DNA from 2 places in the Nostoc sp. 'Peltigera membranacea cyanobiont' 232 genome. Region 2 is predicted to be linked to the other one. Evidence: riboswitches for the same ligand, from Rfam matches in the RefSeq annotation. Region 2 holds a riboswitch; the other holds the start of a gene.

Region 1 (3,613 bases), on a different contig from region 2:
CAAACAAAAATAACACGAATAATTTTCCCGAAAATTCCCGAAAAATGCACAAAGTCAACAGCCTAGCTCGGAGGCTGTTTTTACTGCCCTGAGAATATGTGCCAACAACCCTCCAGGTACTGGGTGATTGTTGGCAATGAATTTAATCATGCTGATCATTTGACTGAGAATATGTGCCAACAACCCTCCAGGTACTGGGTGGGTTGAAAGACTGCTGCCAGTTAATTTAGATAGAATCTAAGCCTATACTAGCGTGGCAACAACCCTCTAAGTACTGGGTGGGTTGAAAGCCAAATCTGAAACTATTACGCACGCATACAAAAATGTTGTAATAACGTGCCAGGTACTAGGTGGGTTATCATAATTTTTATTAGGGAGGGTTGAAAGAGAGCGCTACGTTGACATTATCGCTATAGTATCTGTAAATAAATGACATTAATTTGTCACTGGCAGTTAAACGACATCAATTTGTCCCGACGACAGATAATTAGTCCCAACGACATTAATCTGTCACCGACGACAAATAATTAGTCACTGTACATTTAGAATGGACGTAACTGGATTCGAACCAGTGACCTCTACGATGTCAACGTAGCGCTCTAACCAACTGAGCTATACGTCCTTAACCACACGATTATAAATATTAGCATATACTTCTTGAATCGAGCAAGAAAAAGACCCAAATCAGGCGAAGTTTATTATCAAACAGAATTCAGGAGTCATTTCCCATCTGTGGCAAAAACCGGGTCGATCGCAATTGATGAAACTTTTCTCAGATGACCCTAGTGTATGATCGATAAGGTCATTCGGTTCTGGTGGGGAGCAGCTACCAGAGGTAACGGGGAAAGTTCGGTGCAAATCCGGCGCTTGGGAGCAACTGTGAACCAATTTGAGATTACATCTCAAATTCCAAATTGAGTGAGTCAGGATGCCCACCGAAATAGATTTAACAGTTCCACATCTCTGCGAGGTACAGATGACTACTACTGTAAATATTTCCCCAACGAATCCCTTGGGTGTTGCTGACCATACTTTATTTGTTTGCAAAACTTGTGCTAGCGTTTGGCAAGAGGGAAAACGCTTAGGTGAAAGTGGTGGTCAAAAACTTCTAAACCAACTTCAGCAGCTTGCACAAGATTGGAACTTACGAGATGAATTCCCAATTCAAGAAGTTGAATGCATGAGTGCTTGCAATCGTTCTTGTGTAGTTGCCTTTGCTGCCAAAGGTAAATTAACATATTTGTTTGGCGATTTAGCCGTTGATGGTAGTGCATCTGCGGTACTAGAATGCGCTAGTCAATACTATGTCAAAACAGATGGTTTACTACCTTGGTCAGAACGGCCAGAAGCGCTGAAAAAAGGCATTTTGGCAAAGATTCCACCTTTATCTCAATGATGCGCGTTTTAATTCTGGGTGGAACGGGAGATGCCGCAGAACTAGCTGCTAAAGTGGCGACTATTCAAGGGTTAGAAGCAATCACGTCTCTAGCTGGTCGTACCCGTGAACCATCAATTCCGTTGGGCGATTTCAGGGTTGGAGGCTTTGGTGGTGTGGTGGGATTGGCTAGCTATTTGCGTCAAATGCAAATCGACTTATTAATTGATGCAACCCATCCTTTTGCGAGTCAGATTTCCTTCAATGCGGCAGATGCTGCAACTGAAGTCGGAGTACCCCATCTAATGTTAATTCGCCCGCCTTGGGAAAAAGAAAGTGGCGATCGCTGGATTGAAGTTGACAGCGTTGAAGCCGCCGCCATATCTCTGCAAAACCAGGCACAGCGAGTATTTTTGACAGTTGGGAGGCAAGAACTAGCCGTCTTTGCTCACCTAGAGAAAATTTGGTTTCTGATGCGGATGATTGACCCTCCCACTGATGATGCTTTAGTACCCACAGGAAGGATATTGTGCGATCGCGGGCCCTTTACCCTCAATAATGAAAGGCAAATCCTGATTGATAATAATATTGATACCATCGTGAGCAAAAATAGCGGGGGCGATGCCACAAAGCCCAAAATTGTTGCAGCGCGAGAACTGGGTGTGAAGGTTGTTATAATAAACCGTCCAGCCATACCGCCAGGAGAACAAGTTACTGATGTTGATGCTGTTTTGGCATGGCTATTTGACAAGTTGCACAATTAGTACAATCAGGCAAAAGCTTCGATCGGGAATTTTCTTTAGTCAGCTTAAGATAAACTGTGGCGTTGAAAAAAGTCCCAAATGGTCTGACTGGCATTCAAGCCAAGTTTAGCATTGAATTTATTTAGGTTCGGATCGGTTGAAGCACCACCAGGCCAAAAATGTCCCCCATCTACTACAGCTAACTGTAAGACCTCTGAGTTGCCACTACAATTTGAGTACTGAGTAGCTTTGACTTTTGAGCTTTTGCTAGAGTTCGTGTCAGAAAGCAGTGGCGATGCGCTAGGTGAAATACATCGATCGTGCGATCGCCAAAAGCTTACCATGTCTGAAATAGAAACAAGCGCTCCTCGTTGAGTGTGGTCATCACCTTCATAACGAACATCTCGATCGTTTGTACCGTTAACGATCATCATTGAGATCGGAGTCTGAGGTTGGCAATTAGGTTTGAGCCGAACTGGAAGAGAGCCAGCTACTGATGCAAAAGCGGCAATTTTATCAGATAGCTTACATGCTAAAGCTTGGGTAAGTATTCCGCCTCTAGAAAAACCAGTGGCATAGATTTTATGACTATCAATATTTCTTTCTTGCTTCAGATGATCGATTAAAGCACTGACAAATAAAACATCATCTATCTTTCCTTGAGAATTACCTCTAAGGCTCCATTTTTGATTAATTCCATCTGGATAAACAACAATAAATCCTTTTTGCTCTGCTAAATTATTAAAACGCGTAACATCACTAATCGAATGACCACTACCAGCATCTCCATGAAATACTAAAACTAATGGCATTGGGTGGTTTGGATCGTAAGATTTTGGAGTGTAAAGATAGTAAGTGCGTAATCGTCCTTGATTATTTATCTGTCCATAATTATCACCACTCAATATTTTTGGTTGAGAGGTATGTATTTCATCCGCTTGGATTGAATTGCAGGCTGTTACTAAACTAATTACAAGTAAGGAAGTAATAATTTTCTTAAAGTATTGACAGCTATGATATATATTCATGTTCGTTCAATCATTCGATAAGAATATTTTTACTATAATTAGTGTATTTTGTCTATTATCTGAAGTAGGATAAAATTAAAACTAACACTCTTTCTAAAGTGTTAGTTTTAATCATGCTAATCAGCTAAAAGTAATCAAACTTATACCGATTATTTGTGAGACTGCATCAAATAAGGTAATTTTGCCCCAAGTTTGATCGAGGGAAGTTTAATGCAGCTTCTTAGAGAATTGGTATTTTTGCAAGAAGTCGATTACAACATCACTACTAAATGCAGCAGATATATTAAACTCTTACGTAGTGAGCAGGAACCCAACGACGACCGTATCTTGTTCTTTCCCAATGACCAGGAATTAACTTTTTGTGAACATAACGGCTAATCACATTATGTCTCTGAACACCAGGTCTGACAACGATCTCTGCTGCCGATGCCTGTGATGGCAAGGAACCAATTATAAGTGGTAAAGCA
Region 2 (3,613 bases):
ACCACATCTCGACCGGCTGCTAAATGTTCGGCGATTGGTTCAATTTCTTTATCGTAAATAGACTTGGCCTTTTCTGGTTCCAAAGCGCGGGGGAGATGAAATAACACCTCGATTTGATTGCCAGGAAGATATTGCGCCACGATCGCTCTAGCGATACTCTCTTTACCTGTGGCTGATTGATAAGCTACTACAGGAGCCGCACGTAATAGCCGCAGCGCTTTCAAAGTCAATAGTTCTGGATCGCCTGGGCCAACACCAATTCCATAGAGACGACCTTTAGTTTTCATATTCATTCTTCCTCCGTTGCCAGGGCGTTAACTGCTGCTGCTGCGATCGCACTTCCACCGCGCCGACCATGTAAGGTTAAAAATGGTACATTCCTGCTATCTGCCGCCAATGCTGCTTTCGATTCGGCTGCACCGACAAATCCAACTGGGAAGCCTAAAATAATTGCAGGTTTAGTAGCTCCTTCATCAAGCATTTCTAACAGTCTAAATAGTGCTGTGGGCGCATTCCCAATTGCGATTACCGATCCTTCCAGGTGCGATCGCCATAATTCCAAAGCTGCTGCCGACCTTGTAGTACCCATCTTTTTAGCAATTTCTGGCACTTCCGGCTCGTTGAGGGTACAGATAACTTGATTGTTTGCAGATAACCGTCGTCTGGTAACGCCATCGGCAACCATCCGGCAATCGCATAGAATTGGCGCTCCCTCTGCTAAGGCTGCCCTTGCAGATTGTACTGCTGTTGGTGAATATCCCAAGTCAGTAACAATATCCGTCATCCCACAGGCATGAATGAGACGCACGGCAACTTTTGCTACATCTGGTGGCAGTACATCTAAATTCGCTTCTGACCGGATGATTGCAAAAGAATTACGGTAAATTTCGTTGGCATCTCGGATGTAGTCGGGCATTCGATTTGGGATTTTAGATTTTGGATTGACTTGAGAAGTGAGCCTAAGTGTTTATTGAATTAGAGTTGTAATTGAGCGATCGCACATCGATTGCTAAATTCCCCAAAAGATTCATTGGGATTTAAGCGTTGAATTTTATATACATATAGCATCCGCTCTATTAATGCAGGTAGTTCGGTAAAAGTCACATATTGATATATTTCCCGTCCAAATTTCTGCTTGCTGTCACCAACATAAACGTGATAGCCTTCTACAATTCCACCGTCAGCCTCAAAGTTGACACCGAGCAGAGTAATATCACTCTTGCTATGGTGGGCGCAGGATTTTTCGCAGCCACTGAAGTGGATATTAACTGGGCAATCCAGAGTAAGGCGAGTTTCCAGATACTCAGCTAATGCCAACGCATGACTTTTAGTGTCTGTGGCAGAAGAAGCACAACCCTTGTTTCCAGAACAGGCAACTAATGCACTCTTGATGTTAGTTGCAGAGAAATCTAATCCTAAAAAAGTAATTTCACTTTGGACATCATCAACCCATTGCTGAGGAATGTCTGCAATCAGCAAATTTTGCCAGGGAGTTAACCGAAGAGTGCCACTACCATATTTTGCTGCTAAATCTGCTAAACCCTTCATCTGTGTACTTTCCAATCGTCCCAGAGGTAATACGATACCAATATAAAATAAGCCTCGCTGACGTTGGGGATGGATACCAATATGCTGATACTTGCCCTCTCCTTGCAAAATAGTAGAGAATTCCTTTAGGGGTTGGGGGATTAGGTATTTTCCCGTTTCACCGTCCAAAAGCGGGAAAGGTAAACGTTGCTGAACTTCTTGGAGATAATTTTCACAACCCAAAGTATTCAATAACTCTAAGAGACGTAGCCGACGCTTATTTGTAGTATTAGTATGAGCTAGATAGACCTCTGCCAAAGCTGCCAAGACAGGTAAACATTGCTGTGGTGTTAACAAAATTCCCGTATTGCTAGGCGGTTGGCCCTTTGCGCCGACACTGAGATAAAGGCGAAAGTAAACATCAGCATTGACTAAGACAGCAGCAAATAGGATATCATTTAAGCGATCGCACACGCGAATTATTCCACCACCATCAAAGCAAACGCTAAATTTTGCCGATAGTCCTGAAAGCGCCGGATGTGCGGCAATATAATTATCCCAATCTTCCACAAAAGGGCGAGTGTCGATTAATTCTTGGGAGTCGATACCAGCAGTTGGGCTGGTCATAATATTACGGATATGGTCTACAACAGAATTGTGAGAACCCAATCCCATAAGCTGTAAGTGCTTCAAAACCTCGGCATTTATCCCCGTGCGGATCTCGCGGACTTGTAGGTTAGCTCGATTAGTCACATCCACATAGCCGCCACCGTACTGCTCTGCTATGTCTGCGATCGCATGGCACTGCTGAGTACTAATAATTCCACCTGGTATTCTAATGCGAGATAATATCCCATCGGCGGCGGGTGTAGCATAAAACAAGCCAGGACAAGTGGCAAATCTAGAAAGCAAATTTAGAACTCCTTCCCCGTGCGACGCAGGGAGTAGACGGTGATTGTGTCTTGATGACATCTTGAAAGTTGGCATTCTGACTTGGGCGATCCCATCACAGCTGCGGCACAGTCCCGGAATTTCACCGGAGTTTCCCAACTCCAAGCTTTAATAATTTAGCACGAGAAGGTAGTTAGAAAATTTAACATTTCAGAATTAGGGAACTCCAAAAAATAAATTATTCAATTTGTCTACTCAACTAGACTTCTTTCTTCCTTGTCTCCCTTGTCCCCCTTGTCCCTCTGCGACGGAATATTTTTTTACTTGGAAATCCCTTAGTGAGGCAAGAGCGATCGCTACGGTTTTCTAAGCTAGAATACCAAAGTTGTGTTTAGACAGATCCGACAAGTCAATTGCCAAAAAGCTCTTATTTCCATGAACTACTACGTAATCTACGACGGAAATTGTAATCTCTGCGTTACTTTAGTGCAATTGCTAGAAACCTTAGACAAGGGAAAGTTATTTCACTACGCTCCCATGCAAGATGAACAGACACTTTTAAAGTGGGGAATTACAGCCCAAGATTGCGAACAGGGAGTAATTTTAATTGATGGCAATGAACCTCAAAGACGTTGGCAAGGCAGTAACGCCGCAGAAGAAATTGGGCGGTTATTGCCAGTAGGAAGTATATTTGTAGATGCTTATCGAGCCTTACCGGGGATGAAATGGGCAGGCGATCGCTTTTACGAACAAATCCGCGATAATCGTTACACCATATTTGGTAAGCGTTCTAGTACTTATGAATCGGGATACTGTGCTGATGGAAACTGCAAGGAATCCAAGAGTTAGTTATTAAACACGATCGCAATGCTTCTATAAAACAGTTGCTTGCAACTCAAATCGCGCCTAAGCGTTGGGCGATCGCCTTTTTAACTGACTAATTAACCACAGACACTTGTCACAATTTGTAGAAACTCCCGTAAAACAGGTGTCATATCCTCTTGTCGCCACACTACAGCCGTTTCTACTAATGGTGTTTTTTCTTCTAAAACGCGATAAACCACACCAGCCCTTTGAAGATTTTGCAAAGAAGACGGTACGATCGCAATCCCCATTCCTGCTGACACTAGCCCGATAATTGTCTGCATTTGGATTGCTTCTTGAGTCACTTTTGGGCTAAAATTCCCTTGCTGAC

Evidence for each region. A riboswitch is a leader RNA that binds a small molecule or an ion and turns the genes downstream of it on or off. The one in region 2 is predicted to bind cobalamin.
Region 1: it holds a riboswitch for cobalamin, as region 2 does, so the genes downstream of both, CDG79_RS19425 (DUF1636 family protein) here and cobG (precorrin-3B synthase) in region 2, are expected to answer to the same signal.

What each region holds. Positions count from the first base shown of each region.
Region 1 is NZ_NOLK01000057.1:62-3,674, forward strand. Features, by position in the region: tRNA gene CDG79_RS19420 (tRNA-Val) at 549-622, opposite strand; cobalamin riboswitch at 791-954, shown strand; gene CDG79_RS19425 (DUF1636 family protein) at 977-1,396, shown strand; gene CDG79_RS19430 (cobalt-precorrin-6A reductase) at 1,396-2,139, shown strand; gene CDG79_RS19435 (extracellular catalytic domain type 1 short-chain-length polyhydroxyalkanoate depolymerase) at 2,184-3,146, opposite strand; gene CDG79_RS19440 (hypothetical protein) at 3,430-3,613, opposite strand, start outside.
Region 2 is NZ_NOLK01000044.1:56,884-60,496, forward strand. Features, by position in the region: gene CDG79_RS16825 (precorrin-2 C(20)-methyltransferase) at 1-287, opposite strand, end outside; gene CDG79_RS16830 (precorrin-8X methylmutase) at 290-916, opposite strand; gene cobG (precorrin-3B synthase) at 976-2,439, opposite strand; adenosylcobalamin-variant (AdoCbl-variant) riboswitch at 2,501-2,591, opposite strand; gene CDG79_RS16840 (thiol-disulfide oxidoreductase DCC family protein) at 2,854-3,267, shown strand; gene CDG79_RS16845 (LysR family transcriptional regulator) at 3,360-3,613, opposite strand, start outside.